4 regions of the Streptomyces sp. NPDC017202 genome follow, and region 4 is predicted to be linked to each of the others. Evidence: riboswitches for the same ligand, from Rfam matches in the RefSeq annotation. Region 4 holds a riboswitch; each other region holds the start of a gene.

Region 1 (4,755 bases), on a different contig from region 4:
CACCTCTTCGCCGGGTTCCTCTGGCTGCTGTTCGAGGTCGGCGCCAAGCAGTAGGCGGCGGGGGACCGGACGCCGGGGGTGCCCGCTCAGTCGAGCAGGCGCTCCCGGAGCCGTTCGCGGGTCTCCGGGGCCAGACCGAGGCCCTGCTCCAGATAGGCCTCGACACCGCCCCAGGTGTCCTCGATGGTGTGGAACGCGGCCGCGAGGTACTCCGCACGGGCGTCGAACAGGGGGCTCAGCAGCTCCATGACCTCGGCGGAGTACGCCTCGGGGGAGGTGCCGTTGCGGCGCACCTTGTAGCGGCGGTGCTTGGCGTTGGACTCCAGGTAGTCGGCCAGGATCGCCTCCTCCTCCACGCCCACCGCGAGCAGCGTCACGGCGATGGACAGGCCGGCCCGGTCCTTGCCCGCCGCGCAGTGCATGAGCGCCGGGACGCTGTCCTCGGCGAGGGAGTGCAGCACGCGCGAGTGCTCGCCCGTGCGCTCCGTCACGATCGAGCGGTAGGAGGCGATCATCCGGCCGGCCGCCTTGCCGTCGCCGAGGATCTCCCTCAGCTGCTCGATGTCGCCGTCGCGGACCATCTTCCAGAACTCGGCCCCGTCCGCCGGGTCGGAGAGCGGCAGGTTCACGTTGCGCACGCCCGGCAGCTCGACGTCCGGGCCCTCCAGCCTCTGGTCCGCCGCGTTGCGGAAGTCGAAGACCGTGTGCAGGCCCAGCGAGGCCAGGAACGCGGCGTCCTCGTCGGTGGCGTGCGCGAGATGTCCGCTGCGGAACAGCACACCGTGGCGGACCCGTCGGCCGTCGACGGTCGGCAGGCCGCCCACGTCCCGGAAGTTGCGCACTCCGGCCAGCTCGGGCTCGGTCGACGGGATCTGCTGCGTCACGGGGGCTCCTCCCGGTCGTCGGTCCCGGCCGGCGCGGCTCGACGTGGCCACCGGAACACTTCCCTGACCATACGACATGGATGCCTGGGGCAAACGGGTCCTCGACCAGGCCTTCGAGACCGCCGCCGACCCTGTTCGAGACCTGCGCCGAGCCTGTTCGAACCGAGGGTCCGGCGCGCGGTCCGCCGGCGGAGGTCCCTCCTGGAGGGCCGATCGGTGCGCACCCGGCACATGGTGACCCTGACGCGCTGGTTGTCCATTCACGCCGCATCTGGGCGTTCTGTCCGAATTGAATCCTTCATTCCAACTCGCTGTGGAATAAGGGGCTCTGGGGACCTGTCACGTGAGCAGCGTCATATCCGTGACCGTGAGTCGCCTGTCATGCTCACGTAATACGGTGGTTTTCCAAGGCTGTTCATCGGAAAACCGGCCCCTCGATTCACGGAAAGTGACCGGGAATTCCCGCCGGGGATCAAGAGAAAGCCTCGACGAGTACAACCTTCGCTTGTCCCTGTGCGTCGTGGTCGCTTACGTTCCAGACCAATCCGGACGGACGCCCAATCCTGCCGCCGCCCGGAGCCCGCACACTCACCCGTGAACGGCAGGAGCGGGGGACCCACAGGCAGTACCGCCTGTTCCGGTCTCCGGAACGGCTAGGGGTACAGCCGCGCCCCGGCGCGGCCGGACATCTCCAGTCCGCACCCGACAGCTCACCTCGCAGGCGCCGGAGAGGAATTCGCCATGCCCGCCAAGGGTAAGCACCGCCGTCCGAAGCCCCAGCGCTTCACCCGCTCCATCGCCGCCGCCGGAACCGGCGGCGCCGCGCTCGCCCTCCCGCTCATAGGGGCCACCGGTGCGCACGCCGCACCGTCGCAGTCGGCGACGCAGGCGGTCTCCGCGGCCTCCGCGCTCTCCGCCGCTCCGGAGAAGGCCGTCCAGGCCGTTCCCGTGACGCAGAAGTCCGCGAAGTCCGCCACGACCTACACGGTGCGTTCCGGCGACTACCTCTCCAGGATCGCGGACGAGCAGAACGTCAGCGGCGGCTGGACCCGGCTCTACGCGGACAACCGTGAGGCCGTCGGGGACGACCCCTCGCTGATCCACCCGGGTCTGAAGCTGTCGATCGGCGAGAAGGCCGCGACGGGCGCGACGGGCACGACCAAATCGCCGTCCGGTTCGTCCGGTTCGTCTGGTTCCTCCTCCTCGAAGCAGTCCTCGGGCTCCACCGCGAAGTCGTCGGCGTCCTCGAAGTCGTCCTCCTCGGACTCCACGAAGCCGTCCTCCTCGAAGGCGTCCACCACGCAGGCCGCCGAGAACACCGCCGCCGCCACCGGCTTCGCCCTCCCGGTCTCCGGCGCGACCGTCGGCACCCCGTACAAGATGTCCGGCAGCATGTGGTCCAGCGGGTACCACACCGGTGTCGACTTCGTCGTCCCCACCGGCACCTCGCTCAAGGCCGTCGGCGCGGGCACGGTCGTCTCCGCGGGCTGGGGCGGCGCGTACGGCAACCAGGTCGTCATCAAGCTCGCCGACGGCTTCTACGCCCAGTACGCCCACCTGTCCTCGCTCTCCGTCTCGGCCGGCCAGTCCGTCTCCGCCGGCCAGCAGGTCGGCCTCTCCGGCTCCACCGGCAACGTGACCGGCCCGCACCTGCACTTCGAGATCCGTACCGGTCCCGACTACGGCTCGGACGTCGACCCGGTCGCCTACCTCCGCTCGCACGGCGTCTCCGTCGGCTGACGCACCGTCCGACCTGCTGTCCGACGCGCCGCCGAAGGCCGGCCCCCGATCCCCGGGGCCGGCCTTCGGCGTTCCCTTGCCCCCCGGAGCCGTTTCCGGATCGACGGCTTCCGGACGCGGTCGTCGCGCGGCGCGAGCGACGAGGGCCTTATTCCCGCATTGGCCAAGTCTTTAGGAGTGGCTTATCTCACCGCCCGTCAACCCCTGCCTACGGTCGCGTAGGTCACATTCGAAGGTGAATCATGAACGGCTGTGGCAGACGATTCGAAGAATGACAACAGCTCAGTGATCGGGTCGTACGTGGCGGTGGGGGACAGCTTCACCGAGGGCGTCGGCGACCCCGGTCCCGACGGGAGGTTCGTCGGCTGGGCCGACCGGTTCGCGGTACTCCTCGCGGACCGGCGGCCCGAAGGTGACTTCCGGTACGTCAACCTCGCGGTGCGCGGCAAGCTGCTCGACCAGATCGTGGAGGACCAGCTTCCGCGAGCGGTCGAGCTGGCGCCGGACCTGGTCTCCTTCTGCGCGGGCGGCAACGACATCCTCCGGCCCGGCACCGACCCCGACGAGGTCGCCGAACGCTTCGAGCGGGCGATCGCGGCCCTCGCCGCGGTGGCCGGCACCGTGATGGTGACGACCGGTTTCGACACCCGTGGCGTCCCCGTGCTCAAGCACCTGCGCGGCAAGATCGCCACCTACAACGGACACGTGCGCGCCGTCGCCGACCGGTACGGCTGCCCGGTCCTCGACCTGTGGTCCCTGAAGTCCATCCAGGACCGGCGGGCCTGGGACGGCGACCGGCTCCACCTCGGGGCGGAGGGCCACACGCGGGTGGCGCTGCGCGCCGGTCAGGTCCTCGGCCTGGAGGTGCCCGCCGACCCGGAGCAGCCCTGGCCGCAGCTCCCGCCGCGCGGCACCCTCGAGATCCGGCGCGACGACGTGCAGTGGGCGCGCGAGTACCTGGTGCCGTGGATCGGGCGCCGGCTGCGGGGGGAGTCCTCGGGCGACCACGTGACCGCCAAGGGCATCCTCTCGCCCGACGACATCAAGATGCGGATCGCCGCGGTGGCGTGAGCCGGCCGACGCGGCCGGCCGTTCCCGGGGAGCGGCCGGCCGCGCCACGAGCGAGGCGGGCGTGCCACGAGCGAGGCGGGCGTGCCACGAGCGAGGCGGGCGCGCGTACGGGCCCGCCGGTGGCCCGTGCCGGGGCACCGGCACCGGGGGACCGGCGCTGCCCGCGACGGTGCGCGGACCCGGCCGGTCCGGCTTCAGCGCCCCCGGGCGTCCGACGGTCCCGCCGGCCCCAGTTCCCGGGTCAGCGCCTCCTCCACCCACTCCTGCGCACGGCTCCGGGACACCGCGCCGTCGTAGGACGTGAGCTGTACGGCGAGGCCGTCGAGGAGGGCCGTCAGGCGCAGGGCCGTCCCGGCCGGGTCGGGACAGCGGAACTCGCCCGCGGCCACCCCCTCCGCGATCACCTCGGCGAGCGCCGCCTTCCACCGCCGGTCGAGATCGCGGGCGACCTCCCGCAGCGCGGGTTCGCGCAGCGACACCGCCCAGCCCTCGATCCACAGCCGCCAGCCCTTGGCCGGCCCGGTGGGGGCGTACCAGCGCACCGCCGACCGCAGCCGGCGCAGCGCCGTCGTCCGGCGGCCGAGCAGCTTGCGCAGATGGGCCAGGTCGCCCTCGGCGGCGTAGGCGAACGCGTCGGCGACGAGCCGCTCCTTGGTGGAGAAGTGATAGAGCACCAGCGCGTTGCTCACGCCGAGCGCCGAGGCCACGTCGGCGATCCTGACCGCCGCCACGCCCCGCGCCTCGATCTGCTCGATGGCCGCCCGCAGCAGTTCCTCGCGCCGCTCGGCCACACTCAACCGGACCCTTGCCACGCCGTCACCCTACACAGGGCCTGCGACCTGCGCGGACGCCGTCAGCGGTGGTGGCCGAAGCGTTCCGCGATGACCGGCAGCCGCTGTCCGGCGATGGCGTGCGCGGCCTGGCGGGGGGTCGTTCCGTCGGACTCCGCGCGCGCCAGTACGCGTTCCACCAACGCGCGCATCGAGCGGCGCGTGTGGGCGAACGCCTCCCCGGCGTCCGCGCCGATGTCGCCGAACAGCGTCCACCACCACCAGGCGTT
Region 2 (4,755 bases), on a different contig from region 4:
TCCCGGCGGTCACCGCCCGGAAAGCGCAGCCGGTGCGCGGAGGTCGCGCGCTCGGTGTGCAGCGCCGTCACCGCCCGCGCGCGTTCCCCGTCGCCGCGCGCCACCGCGTCCACGATCGCGCCGTGTTCCGCCCAGGACTCCACCGGGGTGGCCGACGCGTCGACCGTGTACATCCAGGAGATCTTGTGGCGCAGCTGGGTGAGCGTCGAGGTCAGGGCGTGGCTGCCGGAGGCCTGGGCGAGGGTCTCGTGGAACCAGCCCCCCAGGGAGCGCAGATCCTCGCTGCTGCCGCGCCTGGCGCGTTCCTGGCCCAGCCGGACGAGGCCGCGCAGCACCTTGAGATGGGCCTCGGTGCGCCGCTGGGCGGCCCGGGCGGCGCCGAGCGGCTCCAGGAGCATGCGCATCTCCAGCAGGTCGGCGGCCTCCTGCTCGGTCGGTTCGGCGACGCACGCGCCCGCGTGCCGCCGCGTCACGACGAAACCCTCCGCCTCCAGCGTGCGCAGCGCCTCCCGGACGGGGACGCGCGAGACACCGTAGCGGCGCGCGAGGAGTTCCTCGGTGAGGCGGCTGCCGCGCTCGTAGACACCCGCGACGATGTCGTCCCGGATGGCCGTGCACACCGAGTGCGCCGGAATACGCATGACGGACCTCCGCCTTAATCCCCGTGAAACGTCGACGATTGACGCGCCTTCCGTGACTCTATTGCAATCAGCGGGAATTTCCGATGGCGGGTCGGAATCCAGGGATATTTTTTGGACAGTACGGTCCCGGAAACGACGAAAGCCCCGGCCGTGCGGGCCGGGGCCGTACGATCTGTCGCCGTACGTCGTCAGATGTTCACGCCGTGCTTGCGGAGGTAGGCGACCGGATCGATGTCCGAGCCGTACTCCACGCCGGTGCGGGCCTCGAAGTGCAGATGCGGGCCGGTGACGTTGCCGGTGGCGCCGGACAGGCCGATGCGCTGCCCCGGGGCCACCTTCTGGCCCACCGAGACGCTGATGGACGACAGGTGGCCGTACTGGGTGTACGTGCCGTCGTTCATCCGGATCACGACCTGGTTGCCGTAGGCGCCGCCCCAGCCGGCCTCGACGACGGTGCCGAGGCCCACCGCGTGCACGGGGGTACCGCTGGCGGCGTGGAAGTCGATGCCGGTGTGGCTGCCGGAGGACCACAGCGAGCCGCCGGACCGGTAGCCGGTGGAGACGTAGGAGCCGCTGATCGGCGAGACGAAGGCGTTCAGGCGCTCGCGCTCGGCCGCGCGGGCGGCGCGGACCCGGGCCTCGCGCTCCGCCTCGACCTTGGCCGCGGCCCGGGCGGCGGCCTCCTTGCGCGCGGCCTCCGCCACGGCGGCCTGCTTCTGCGCGGCGGCCTGGTCGTCGATCCGCTCGGCGACCGTGTCGCCGATGGTGACGACCGGGATGAGGCCGGTCTGCTCGACGGCCTTCTCCGCGGCGAGGGCGGGGCCGGAGGCGACGGTGCCGATGACGCCGGTGGTGGTGAGCGCGGCGATGCCCGCCGCGCGGGCGGTGGTGCGCTTCATCCTGCTGGGACGACGGTGCTTCCCGGTGGCGCAAGTGGACGCCATGAAGTTGAGCGGTCCTTTCCTTCCCTCTCGCCTACCGGGTTAGCTGACGGGTTCGGAGCAGGAAGGTCTCCTACGGACCCCCTCGCGGCTCGCGCGGGCGTCCGATTCACCCCAGGGACTGTCTGGTTGGGTCCCCGGCTCCCCTGGCTCGCGCCGTGGGGGGACTCGGCGATGACTGTCCGGTGCCGCGGACGCGGCGCACTGCCTGACGAACAGCCCGGTCGAAACTAGACGCGGCGGCCTTCAATACCCAAACAGAACGCGGCTTTTGTAGCGCATGCCACAGGGCAGACAGGCAGCCTCTCCCTCAATTCGGACATCGAGGAGCCCTGGTGGCACATCCGTCCACCAGGGCTCCCGCGCGCGGCCTCACGGCCGCCGGTCCGCGTTCCTACTCCGCGGGGACGACCTTCACCTCACCGATGCCGAGGGCCTCGACCGGCGCCTTGATCGCGGCCGCGTCGCCGACGAGGACCGTCACCAGGCGGTCCACCGGGAAGGCGCTCACGACCGCCGCCGTGGCCTCCACGGTGCCGGTCGCGGCGAGCTGCTGGTACAGCGTGGCCTGGTAGTCGTCCGGCAGGTGCTGCTCGACCTGGTCGGCCAGCGTGCCCGCCACGGCGGCGGCCGTCTCGTACTTCAGGGGCGCCACTCCGACGAGGTTCTGCACGGCGACGTCCCGCTCGGCGTCGGTCAGACCGCCCTCGGCGAGGGTGCGCAGCACCTTCCACAGGTCCTCCAGCGCGGGACCGGTGTTGGGGGTGTCGACCGAGCCGCTGATGGCGAGCATCGCGGCGCCCGAACCGTCCGGCGCGGACCTGAGGACCTGGCCGAAGGCGCGCACGCCGTAGGTGTAGCCCTTCTCCTCGCGCAGGACGCGGTCCAGCCGGGAGGTGAGGGTGCCGCCCAGGCAGTACGTGCCGAGCACCTGCGCGGGCCACACGCGCGCGTGCCGGTCGGCGCCGATGCGGCCGATCAGCAGCTGCGTCTGGACGGCGCCGGGGCGGTCCACGACGACGACCCGTCCGGTGTCGTCGGCGGTCACCGGCGGCACCGGCCGCGGCTGGGCAGCGGACCCCGTCCAGGCGCCCAGGGTGTCGCCCAGGAGCGCGTCGAGGTCGACTCCGGTGAGATCGCCGACGATCACGGCGGTGGCCGTGGCGGGGCGGACGTGCTTCTCGTAGAAGGCGCGTACGGCAGCGGAGTCGATCTTCTCGACGGTCTCCGCGGTGCCCTGGCGCGGGCGCGACATGCGCGCGGTCGCCGGGAACAGCTCCTTGGAGAGCTCCTTGGCGGCGCGCCGGGAGGGGTTGGCCAGCTCGTGCGGGATCTCGTCCAGGCGGTTGCGGACGAGGCGCTCGACCTCGCTGTCGGCGAACGCGGGCGCCCGCAGGGCGTCGGCCACCAGGCCGAGGGCCTTGGCCAGGCGGGAGGCCGGAACCTCCAGGCTGAGGCGGACGCCGGGGTGGTCGGCGTGCGCGTCGAGGGTGGCGCCGCAGCGCTCCAGCTCGGCGGCGAACTCCTCGGCGGAGTGCTTGTCCGTGCCCTCGGAGAAGGCCCGCGCCATGATCGTGGCGACGCCGTCGAGGCCGGCCGGTTCGGCGTCCAGGGGCGCGTCGAGGATGACCTCGACGGCGACGACCTGCTGTCCGGGGCGGTGGCAGTGCAGGACGGTCAGGCCGTTGTCGAGCGTCCCGCGCTCGGGGGCGGGGAACGCCCAGGGCCTGGCCTCGCCCGCGCGGGGCTGGGGGTGGAAGTCCATCGCGGCGAGCTCGGTCACTGGGCCGCCTCCTCGTTCTCGTCCTCGTCGGCGGTGTTCTCGGCGGGCTCGGTGGGCTCGTAGACCAGTACGGCGCGGTTGTCCGGGCGCAGGCGGGCCCGGGCGATCTCCCGGACCTCCTCCGCGGTGATGTCCAGCACGCGCCGGACGGCGGTCAGGGCCAGCTGCGGGTCGCCGAACAGCACCGCGTACCGGCACAGTTCGTCGGCGCGGCCGGCGACCGTGCCGAGACGGTCCAGCCACTCGCGCTCCAACTGGGCCTGGGCGCGCTCCATCTCCTCGTCGGTGGGGCCCTCCTCGGCGAACCGGGCGAGCTCCTCGTCGATGGCCGTCTCGATGACGGGCACCTCGACGTCGCCGGACGTCTTGACGTCCAGCCAGCCCAGGGAGGGCGCCCCGGCCAGGCGCAGCAGGCCGAAGCCGGCGGCCACGGCCGTACGGTCGCGGCGGACCAGACGGTTGTAGAGGCGGGAGGACTCGCCGCCCCCGAGCACGGTGAGCGCCAGGTCGACCGCGTCGCACGCGCGTGTGCCGTCCTGCGGCAGACGGTAGGCGGCCATCAGCGCGCGGGCCGGGACCTCCTCCTCGACGACCTCGCGCAGCTGCTCGCCGATGATGTCGGGCAGGGAGCCGTCACGGGGCTGGGGCTTGCCGTCGTGGGCGGGGATGGAGCCGAAGTACTTCTCGACCCAGGCGAGCGTCTGCTCCGGGTCGATGTCGCCGACGACCGACAGCACGGCGTTGTTGGGCGCGTAGTACGTGCGGAAGAACGCGCGCGCGTCCTCCAGGGTCGCCGCGTCCAGGTCGGCCATCGAGCCGATCGGCGTGTGGTGGTAGGGATGGCCCTCGGGGTAGGCGAGGGCGGTCAGCTTCTCGAACGCCGTGCCGTAGGGGACGTTGTCGTAGCGCTGGCGGCGTTCGTTCTTGACGACGTCGCGCTGGTTCTCCATGGACTCGTCGTCCAGCGCGGCCAGCAGCGAGCCCATGCGGTCCGCCTCCAGCCAGAGGGCGAGCTCCAGCTGGTGCGTGGGCATGGTCTCGAAGTAGTTGGTGCGCTCGAAACTGGTCGTGCCGTTGAGCGAGCCGCCCGCGCCCTGGACCAGCTCGAAGTGACCGTTGCCCTTGACCTGCCCGGAGCCCTGGAACATCAGGTGCTCGAAGAGGTGGGCAAGGCCGGTACGGCCCTTGACTTCGTGGCGCGAGCCCACGTCGTACCAGAGGCACACCGCCGCGACGGGGGTCAGGTGATCCTCGGAGAGCACCACGCGCAGGCCGTTGGCCAGGCGGTGCTCGGTCGCTGTCAGGCCCCCGGAGCCTGCCTGGGCTGTGGCCGTGTGACCCATGGGCATGTACGTCCTTCCGATCGCGGGCGCGGTCGTCGAAACCGCGT
Region 3 (4,755 bases), on a different contig from region 4:
GGAGTCGAGGAAGCCGCCGAGACCGCCCGCGTCGGGAAGGTCACCGGCGGAGGGGACGCCCTCGCCGCCGGTGTCGAAGGTGGCGACGGAGGTCCAGCCCTCGCCGAGGACGTCGAGCCCGGCCAGGCCCTCGGCGAAGCCCTCCTCCGCGCCCTTGGGCGGCCCGGGCACCCCGTCCGCGGCGTCCGCGGCGTCCGCGGCGTCCGCGGCGTCCCCCTCGGTCACCTTGGCCCCCTTGGGCGGGGTGAAGTCGAAGGTGGCGGCACCGGGCCTGGCGAAGCTGACCTGGGTGAAGCCCGCGTCGACGACGGCGGCGCCACCGCCCGCCGGGGTCAGCGTGAACTTGAGCGGCAGTCCCGTCCTCGCGTCCACGGCCACGCTGATCGCGCCGACGGTCGAACCGGACTGCTTCGGCTCGACCAGCAGCTTGTAGGCGTCGCGGCCGGCCACCTGGACGGTGCCGTCCACGGTCACGGACGTGGTGTCGTCGACGGCCTTCAGGGCCTCGTCGGTGAGGTCCTTGGGCGTGGCCGGGACGGGCTCGGTGGCCTTCCCCTGCTCGACGGTGGAGTGGTGGACCTCGTTGGAGGCGCTGTCGTACCCCCACACGTCCTTGCCGTTGTGGATGAGGCTGTACTCGGCGGCGCTCTCCAGGAGCGACAGCTTCTGCCGGTCCGGGCCGTCGGCGGCGACGCGCAGGGTGTGCGTGCCGGAGGCGAGTTCGGTGAGCTTGGTGGAGGGGTCGGCGGCGGACCCGCCGTCGTCGCCCCCGGTGGCTCCGGAGAGCAGCCCGCTCTCCAGGCCGCCCAGGTCGGGCAGGCCGAGGTCGGTGGTGATCTTCACCGTGCCGGACAGCTGCTGTACGTCCGACGCGGCGATCTTCTCGATGAGCTGCTGTGCGGTGATCTTCGGCAGGTCGGGGTCCCCCGAGTCGGCGAGCGCCGGGACCAGCCCGATCGTCGCCGCCGCGACACCCACCACGGTGACCGGAACGATGTACCGCACCGCCCTGCGCCGCCCGACCCGCAGATCGTCGGCCTCCCCGGCGTGCGTGCTGTCGTCGGATGCGTACGGTGCCATGTGTGCCTTACCTCCGTCGTCGGCGGCGGCCGGTCGTCGCGCGGGTCAGCGTCCCCCACCCGAGCCGCCATTCTCACCCGAATCGGTGAGGAGTGGTGATTTCCGTAGCTCCCATCTGACCAAATCGGCCGGACGCTTACGTCAACCCGCGGACCCAAGTCGACGTACGCCTGGGGTATGACGCGGGGGCGGAAGTGTCAGGGTGGGGTGAGGGGCGGAGACCGGGGTGGGATGAGGCGGGGACCGGGGCGGGACGGGCGGGGCCGGCCCGGTACGCGTCAGCCGCCCGGTGGACCGCCGCGTCTCATCCCGCCCGGTGGACCACCGCGTCGCACAGCTCCATCAGGGCCACCTTCGCGTCGCACTCCCGCAACGGCACCAGCGCCGCCCGGGCCTCCTCGGCGTACCGCACGGTGTCCCGTCGGGCCTGCTCCAGCGCGGGGTGCCCGCGCAGCGCGGTGAGCGCCTCGGCGAGCCGGGCGTCGTCGCTCAGGTCGGAGTCGAGCAGCTCGCACAGCGCGATGTCCTCGGGCAGGGCCATCCGGGCGGCCCGCTCGCGCAGCCGCAGCACCGGCAGCGTGGGGATGCCCTCCCGCAGGTCCGTCCCCGGCGTCTTGCCCGACTCGTGCGAGTCCGACGCGATGTCGAGCACGTCGTCGGCGAGCTGGAAGGCGACGCCCAGCCGCTCGCCGTACTGGGTGAGCACGTGCACGACGGTCTCGTCGGCGCCGGCCATCATCGCGCCGAACCGGCACGCCACCGCGACCAGCGACCCGGTCTTGCCGCCGAGCACGTCGAGGTAGTGGTCGACGGGGTCCCGGCCGTCGGCCGGCCCGGCCGTCTCCAGGATCTGTCCGGTGACGAGCCGCTCGAACGCCTCCGCCTGCACCCGCACCGCCTCGGGCCCGAGGTCGGCGAGGATGTGCGAGGCACGGGCGAACAGGAAGTCGCCGGTCAGGACGGCGACCGAGTTCCCCCAGCGGGTGTTCGCGCTGGAGACCCCGCGGCGCACCTCGGCCTCGTCCATCACGTCGTCGTGGTACAGCGTGGCCAGGTGGGTCAGCTCCACCACCACGGCGGAGGGCACGATGCCGGGCGCGTACGGGTCGCCGAACTGCGCGGCGAGCATCACGAGCAGCGGCCTGAACCGCTTCCCGCCCGCCCGGACGAGGTGCTGCGCGGCTTCCGTGATGAACGGGACCTCGCTCTTGGTGGCCTCGAGCAAGCCTTCCTCGACAGCCGTCAATCCTGCCTGGACATCGGCTTCCAGAGCCTGGTCCCGCACGCTCAGCCCGAACGGCCCGACGACGGTCACGAGGGGTCTCCTGTCTGCTGGTGTCTTCTGGCGATTACGCGGTTTGTCGATAGGTCGCTGCCCTCACTCAAGTCAGCGTATCCGGTCACGTTTCGATCACCGACAGGCCCCACGTCCCCCCGTCTCGAACTTCGCTCGACCGGGAGGCGTCCCCCGAGCGGCCGGGCGGCGCCGGATCACTGCCGTCATGTCGCCGATCGATCGGTACGAGCGGCCGACGCGAGCGGCCGGAACGAGCGGCCGGAACGGGCCGCGAAACGGACCGGCGCCCCCGCCCGGCCGCCCTCGACCCCCGGCCGACCGCCCTCGCCCCCGGCCGACCACAGCCGTCGGACCCGCCCTCCCCGCCGACCCCGCGGGAGGGGACCACACGCCTGCGCATCCGTTCGCCCTCCCCCACGAGACGGCCCACGAGCACCTCCGCATCCGTGTGCCCGACAGAGCCCTCCGGTACGCCCGCGCGCGGCACCCACCGACGGACGAGCCCCTACCGGCATCCCCGGGAGCACCCCGGTCCGGCTCCGCGACCGCACCGCGGCACGCGCCCGCCCGCGCCCGCCCGCGCCCGCCCGCGGCGGCGGCAGCGGCAGCGGCAGCGGCAGCGGCAGCGGCAGCGGCAGCGACAGCGACGAGGTCCCACCGGACGACGGCACGCGCACGGAGGAGGACGACGAGGCGGTGCTCCACCGGACCCGGCGAAGACACACCCCACGCGCGCCCCTTTGAAAGGGACTTGACGCTCAATGCCCGTTTTACCCCTCTTGTGGACGCTGGTGAGTTGGCTCACTGCGGGCACACACGGCCGACCTGGCACGGAAGTTGTGATTCCACTTTGCCCGTAGGCGAGTTGACACTTGGCGAACGCAAAGGATCAAGCGGGCATACACCTCTGATCAAGGTCAATAGGTGCCATCTGTGAATCCGGCACTTGTTCCGGACATGTGCTCTCGCATACGTTCCCGGCCTGTCGGGCAGACGCCTAATCCTGCCGCCGCCCGTCATCCATCGACCGACACTCACGCACGGCAGGAGCGGGGGACCCAGGTAAGTCGCCGGACCGCACGTCACGCACGTACCGGACCGGCTCGGGGTGAAGTCGCGTCGCCGCACTCCCGCGGCGGCCGGCCGGGCACTTTCCAGCCCGAACCCGACAGCTCACCTCGTAGGCGCCGGAGAGGAACCTTTCGCCATGCCTGCCGCCGTTCAGCACCGCCGCACCCGCCTCGCCCGCACCCTCGCCGTCGCCGCCACCGGCGCCGCCGTGCTGGCCCTCCCGCTCATCGGCTCGACCAGCGCCTCCGCAGCCACCACGGCGTCGGCCACCACGGCCGCCACCACCACGGCCGGGTACACCAACAACCTCGACGGGTGGATCCGCGAGTCCCTCGCGATCATGGCCGAAAAGGGCATTCCGGGCACCTACGACGGCATCTACCGCAACGTCATGCGGGAGTCCTCCGGCAACCCGAACGCCATCAACCTGTGGGACTCCAACGCGGCCGCGGGCATCCCGTCCAAGGGCCTGCTCCAGGTCATCGACCCGACCTTCGCCGCGTACCACGTGGCCGGCACCGCCTTCGACCCGTTCGACCCGGTCGCCAACATCACCGCCGCCTGCAACTACGCGGCCCAGCGGTACGGCTCGATCGACAACGTCTTCGGCGCCTACTGACGGCTGCCACCCCCCGCCGGTCCACCCCGCTGATCCGCCTCGGGGGACGAGGGCCCCGGTGACGGGGCCCCGCCGCGCTAGGGCGTGTCTGACAATTCCCGTCGGGCGCGCGACGCCTGGCACGGCACCTCGCCGCGTTGTCGGATCACCCGAGTACATCCAGTACACGGGCGATCCTCCGCCTTGCGATGCACCGCACCAGACGCCGCGCACTGATCCGACGCGAATTGTCAGACACGCCCTAGGGAAACAGTCTTTCGAGGACGACGGCCACGCCGTCGTCCTCGTTCGACGTCGTCACCTCGTCGGCCACCGCCTTGAGTTCCGGATGGGCGTTGGCCATCGCGACGCCGTGCGCCGCCCAGTCGAACATCGGGAGGTCGTTGGGCATGTCGCCGAAGGCGATCGTGTCTTCCGGCCGCAGTCCGAGGTGCTCGGCCGCCAGGGCCAGTCCGGTGGCCTTGGTGACGCCGCACGGCTGGAGCTCCACCGTGCCCGGCCCGGACATCGTGACGGTGGCCAGCGAGCCGACCACCGAACGGGCCGTCGCCGCCAACTCGTCGTCGGACAGGGTGGGATGGCGCAGCAGGACCTTGCTGATCGGCTCGCACCACAGGTCGTCGCGCGCTCCGACGCGCAGGGCCGGCAGCGTCGGGTGCGGCATCAGATAGCCCGGTTCGATGAGCGT
Region 4 (4,755 bases):
ACCTTCTTGAGGGTGTGGTAGACCTCGGCGCCCCAGCGCAGGGCCTCGGAGAAGGACTCCGCGCCGATCGGGGCGATCATGAACTCCTGGATGTCCACGTTGGAGTCGGCGTGCGAGCCGCCGTTCAGGATGTTCATCATCGGAACGGGCAGCAGGTGCGCGTTCGGGCCGCCCAGGTAGCGGAAGAGCGGGAGGTCGCTGGCCTCGGAGGCGGCGTGGGCGACGGCGAGGGAGACGCCGAGGATGGCGTTGGCGCCGAGGGAGCCCTTGTTGTCGGTGGCGTCCAGGTCGAACATGGCCTGGTCGATCAGGCGCTGCTCGGTGGCGTCGTAGCCGACCAGCTCGGGGCCGATCTGCTCGATGACGGCCAGGACGGCCTTCTCGACGCCCTTGCCCTGGTAGCGGTTCGGGTCACCGTCGCGGAGCTCGATGGCCTCGAAGGCGCCGGTGGAGGCGCCGGAGGGGACGGCGGCACGACCCGTGCTGCCGTCGTCGAGGCCGACCTCGACCTCGACCGTGGGGTTGCCTCGGGAGTCCAGGATTTCCCGGGCTACGACGACGTCGATGGACGGCACGAGCATCTCCTTCTTGGGATGTGACGCTGGTTGTGCGGGGCGCGGGCGGGCCGTGTGGAGGCCTTGCCGAGCCTTGCGACTAGAGCCTAACCGCCTCGGGGCGTCGGTCGGCCGACCGACCGTCCCGTGGACAGGGAGACGGTACCCATTGTTTCAGCCCGGAACAAAGGGGGTGGCCAACAGAAGGCGGCGAACGGGAAAAGAAAACCCCGCCCGGGTGCGTACGGGGGAACACGCACCGGGGCGGGGGGACCGTGGGGACGGGGGCTCCCTCACGAGGCTCTCGGCGTGACCGCCTCGGCCGTGAGGGGGCCGCGGTCCGGCCGGGAGCCGGAGGTCACTTCAGGTGCAGCTGCTGACCCGGGTAGATGAGGTCGGCGTCCTGGACGATGTCCTTGTTCAGCTCGAACAGCTCGGCCCAGCCGCCCTTGACGCCCTGCGCCTGGGCGATGGAGCTGAGGGTGTCGCCCGTGGCGACCTTGTACTCGCCGTCACCCTTCTTGACCTTCTTGCCGGTCGGGGTGGTGACGGTCTTCTGGGACTTGGCCGCCGGGCGCTCGGCGGAGCGGGAGGCGCTCTGCTTCTCGGTGGAGCGGGTGGTGGTCTCCGAGGAGGAGGAACCGCCGGCCGAGGAGCCGCCGGCGGACGAGCCGCCGGTGGAGCCCGAGCCGCCGTTGTACGCGGCGCCGGACAGGCCCACGCCGCAGACCGGCCAGGCGCCCTTGCCCTGGCCCGCGAGGACCTTCTCGGCGATCTGGATCTGCTGGGACTTCGAGGCCTTGTCGGCGGTGCCGGCGTACTGCGTGCCGCCGTACGCGGCCCAGGTGGAGGCGGAGAACTGCAGGCCGCCGTAGTAGCCGTTGCCGGTGTTGATGGACCAGTTGCCGCCGGACTCGCACTGGGCGACGGCGTCCCACTCGGAGGTGGTGGCGGCGGAGGCGTTGCCGGCCGCCATCAGCGGGGCGGCGATGGCGACACCGGTGACACCGGCGAGCGCGGCGGCGCGGGTGGCCCTGGACGGACGACGGTGCTTGCCCTTGGCGGAAAACAGCATGGTGGATCCCCTCACCGACGCCTGCGAGGTGAGCTGTCGGGTTCGGGCCGTGTGAGTTGCCCGGCCACTCCCGTCCGGGAGCACTGCTCCCGGGAGGTGTGGCTTCACCCCGAGCCGTTCCGGTCGACCGACCGGTGCGGCACTTACCTTGGGTCCCCCGCTCCTGCCTACGGCGCTTGACGCGACGACTGTTCCCGGGCTGCCACTGGCAGGATTCGGCGTTGCGACAGCCGGGGCTCGGGTTGCCGAGCGGTCACGACCGTAGACACGCGCTCGGCGGAATTTCAAAGACGATCACGCCTTCTGAGACTCATCCCACACTTTGATCAAAACGGACATTCAGCGCGAAGTGTGACGTGAACTCCCGCTGCTTTTCCCGTTTTTCCGCCCTATTCCACCCCTGTGTCGAGCGTCTGACCGGGGGTGATGTTGTTCGGGTCGGCGCCGATGGCGTCCTTGTTCTCGGCGTAGAGGGCGCGCCATCCGCCGTCGAGGTCAAGGGAGTCGGCGATGGAGACGAGGGAGTCGCCGTCGCGCACGACGTAGGTGCCCACCGCGCCGCCGGAGGCGCCCGCGGCGTGCCGGCCGGAGGAGGCGGTGGTGGTGCCGTCCGGCACGACCTCGTCGGCGGAGGTGCCGCGGTGGCGGCCGGAGGCGAGGGAGCCGGTGTCGACGAGGCTCCAAGAACCCGCCTCCTGGACCGACTTGTCCGAGTCGTCCACTTCGGGGGTGGCCGTGGGCGAGCCGCCGTCCGCCCCCGAGGTGCCCGCGTCGGCGTCCGCCGGCGCATCGGACTTCGAGGAGCCGTCCGGCTTGCCGGAGGAAGAGGACGAAGCGGACGGAGAGGTCTCGTCCGTGGCATCCGGGGAGGATTCGGCCGACGGGGAGGCCGACGCCCCCTTGCCGTCCGAGGAGTCCGAGGAGTTCGAGGAGCCCGAGGAGCCCGAGGAGTTCGAGGAGCCGGACGACCCCTTGGACAGGTCGGACAAGCCGGACGAAACGGAGGAGCCGGACGATTCGTCCGCCACCCCGGTGTCCAGGCTGCCCGCGCCGTTCTCCTTGCTGAGCCCGGACGTCAGCCCGCAGGTGCCCCAGGCGCCGACGCCCTGGTCGGCGAGGACCTTCTGCGCGACGGATATCTGCTGGTTGCGGCTGGCCAGGTCGGGGCGCTCGGCGAAGTCGAGTCCGCCGTACGCCTCCCAGTCCTTCTGACTCAGCGACAGGCCGCCGTACTCGCCGTTGCCCTGGTCGGCACTCCAGGAGCCGCCGGACTCGCACTCCGCCACCGTGTCCCACACCGTGCCGTCGGCCGCGCTCGCGCCGGTGGCGCCGAGCAGCGGGATGGCGATCGCGGAGCCGGTCACGCCGGCCGCGACGAGGAGGGCCGGAGCCTGGCGGGGGCGCCGGTGTCGACCGTTCCCGGAGAGCATGCAAGGGCCTTTCTCGAGACAGCAGTGCTTGCACGGGCCGCGAAACGGGGGCGCCGCGCTGACAGGTGAACGTATCGGCAGACGATCACTTGTCACAAGTTAATGCCGCGCAGATCACGTGAAGATCACAGAAGTGAGGAATGGTCACTTCTGCTTCGCCGTCCGGGCACATAACGGATGGTCAGCGGACGGCTGCGGGGGGTTCACCGGAAACGGCCGGGCCGAACCGCACGGGCAGGGTGCGCAGTCCGCGCATGATGAGACCGCCGCGCCACCTCAGGTCGGCCGGGTCGGCGTCCAGTCGCAGATCGGGCAGCCGGGTCAGGAGGGTGGCCAGCGCGGTCTGCCCCTCCAGGCGGGCGAGGGGGGCGCCCAGGCAGTAGTGGATGCCGTGGCCGTAGCCCAGGTGCTGGTTGTCGCGGCGGGACAGGTCGAGGACGTCCGGGTCGGCGAACCGCTCCGGGTCCCGGTCGGCGGCCGCCAGGACGACGAGGACGGCGTCGCCGGGGGCGATGTCCTGCCCGCCGACGGTCAGGGGCTCGGTGGCGAACCGCCAGGTGGCGAGTTCCACCGGGCCGTCGTAGCGCAGGAGTTCCTCCACGCCGGTCGCCAGGAGGTCGCTCTCGCCCGCGGCCAGGGAGTCCTGGAGGCGGGCGCGCTGACCGGGGTGGGTCAGCAGGGCGTAGGTGCCGTTGCCGATCAGGTTGACCGTCGTCTCGAACCCGGCGAACAACAGGATGAAGGCCATGGCGGCGGCCTCGTTCTCGGTGAGGTGCTCGCCGTGGTCGGAGGCGCGGATCAGACCCGAGATGAGGTCCTCGCCGGGGGCCGGATCCGCGGGAAGCTCCAGGCGCTTGCGGTGGATGAGGTCCAGGAGGTAGCCGCGCATCTTCTTCACCGACCGGGCGACGCCGCCGCGCGGGCCCCCGCCGTGCCGGATCATCATGCCCGCCCAGTCCCGGAAGTCGTCCTGGTCCTCGCGGGGGACGCCGAGCAGGTCGCAGATGGCGTGGATGGGGAGCGGGAAGGCGAAGTCGTGGATGAGGTCGGCGGTGCCCCGCTCCGCGAACCGGTCGATGAGCCCGTCCGCCAACTCCTGCACGCGGGGCGCGAACTCGGCGACCCGGCGGGGCGTGAACGCCTTGCTGACGAGGCGTCGCAGTCGGGTGTGGTCCGGCGGGTCGATGTTCAGCAGGTGCGTCATCAGCTCGGCCTTGCGCTCACCGGGGATCCCGGTCCTGCCCCTGGCGTGCGCGGGCTCGTCGTGGTGCGCCGGGTTCTTGCTGAGCCGCTGGTCGGCGAGGGCCTGCTTGGCATCGGCGTACCGGGTGACCAGCCAGGCCTCCACCCCGCTGGGCAGCCGCGTGCGGTGCACGGGCGCGTGCTCGCGGAGCCAGGCGTAGGCGGGGTAGGGGTCGGTGGCGAACTCCCAGGTGAACAGGGCTGGCGGGGACGGCTCGGGTGCGGGCTGCTGGGTCACTCCCCGACGGTAACCGGGCCGGGCCGGCGACCGCGCGCGGCCCGAGGCGGCCACGGCCCACGGCCGCCGGTCGCGGGGCCTCGGCGGGACGGAACCCGGAGCGCGGAGGCGGGGTTCCGTCCCGGCCTCACGGCGCCCGGCGCGGGACCACGTCGTGGCCGTCCGGCTCCCCCGGCCCGGCTCCGCTCGATGCCCTCGCACGCCTCGCGGGCGCCG

The links. Region 4 has a riboswitch for cyclic di-AMP ahead of ACH4N1_RS10435 (transglycosylase family protein). Riboswitches for the same ligand answer to the same signal wherever they lie in the genome.
Region 1: another riboswitch for cyclic di-AMP. It lies ahead of ACH4N1_RS07850 (peptidoglycan DD-metalloendopeptidase family protein); the one in region 4 lies ahead of ACH4N1_RS10435 (transglycosylase family protein).
Region 2: another riboswitch for cyclic di-AMP. It lies ahead of ACH4N1_RS24740 (M23 family metallopeptidase); the one in region 4 lies ahead of ACH4N1_RS10435 (transglycosylase family protein).
Region 3: another riboswitch for cyclic di-AMP. It lies ahead of ACH4N1_RS15140 (transglycosylase SLT domain-containing protein); the one in region 4 lies ahead of ACH4N1_RS10435 (transglycosylase family protein).

Annotation. Positions count from the first base shown of each region.
Region 1 covers NZ_JBIRNP010000003.1:51,404-56,158, reverse strand. The annotation lists gene ACH4N1_RS07860 (DUF6126 family protein) at 1-54, shown strand, start outside; gene ACH4N1_RS07855 (tyrosine-protein phosphatase) at 87-884, opposite strand; cyclic di-AMP (ydaO/yuaA leader) riboswitch at 1,464-1,621, shown strand; gene ACH4N1_RS07850 (peptidoglycan DD-metalloendopeptidase family protein) at 1,626-2,624, shown strand; gene ACH4N1_RS07845 (SGNH/GDSL hydrolase family protein) at 2,910-3,695, shown strand; gene ACH4N1_RS07840 (TetR/AcrR family transcriptional regulator) at 3,890-4,507, opposite strand; gene ACH4N1_RS07835 (Glu/Leu/Phe/Val dehydrogenase dimerization domain-containing protein) at 4,549-4,755, opposite strand, start outside.
Region 2 covers NZ_JBIRNP010000014.1:61,214-65,968, reverse strand. The annotation lists gene ACH4N1_RS24745 (GntR family transcriptional regulator) at 1-641, opposite strand, end outside; gene ACH4N1_RS24740 (M23 family metallopeptidase) at 830-1,585, opposite strand; cyclic di-AMP (ydaO/yuaA leader) riboswitch at 1,599-1,766, opposite strand; gene ACH4N1_RS24735 (M16 family metallopeptidase) at 1,977-3,365, opposite strand; gene ACH4N1_RS24730 (M16 family metallopeptidase) at 3,362-4,714, opposite strand.
Region 3 covers NZ_JBIRNP010000006.1:209,902-214,656, forward strand. The annotation lists gene ACH4N1_RS15130 (outer membrane lipoprotein carrier protein LolA) at 1-1,080, opposite strand, end outside; gene ACH4N1_RS15135 (polyprenyl synthetase family protein) at 1,385-2,395, opposite strand; cyclic di-AMP (ydaO/yuaA leader) riboswitch at 3,396-3,579, shown strand; gene ACH4N1_RS15140 (transglycosylase SLT domain-containing protein) at 3,585-4,067, shown strand; gene ACH4N1_RS15145 (HAD family hydrolase) at 4,309-4,755, opposite strand, start outside.
Region 4 covers NZ_JBIRNP010000004.1:82,720-87,474, forward strand. The annotation lists gene eno (phosphopyruvate hydratase) at 1-581, opposite strand, end outside; gene ACH4N1_RS10435 (transglycosylase family protein) at 913-1,629, opposite strand; cyclic di-AMP (ydaO/yuaA leader) riboswitch at 1,633-1,814, opposite strand; gene ACH4N1_RS10440 (transglycosylase family protein) at 2,019-3,059, opposite strand; gene ACH4N1_RS10445 (cytochrome P450) at 3,241-4,539, opposite strand.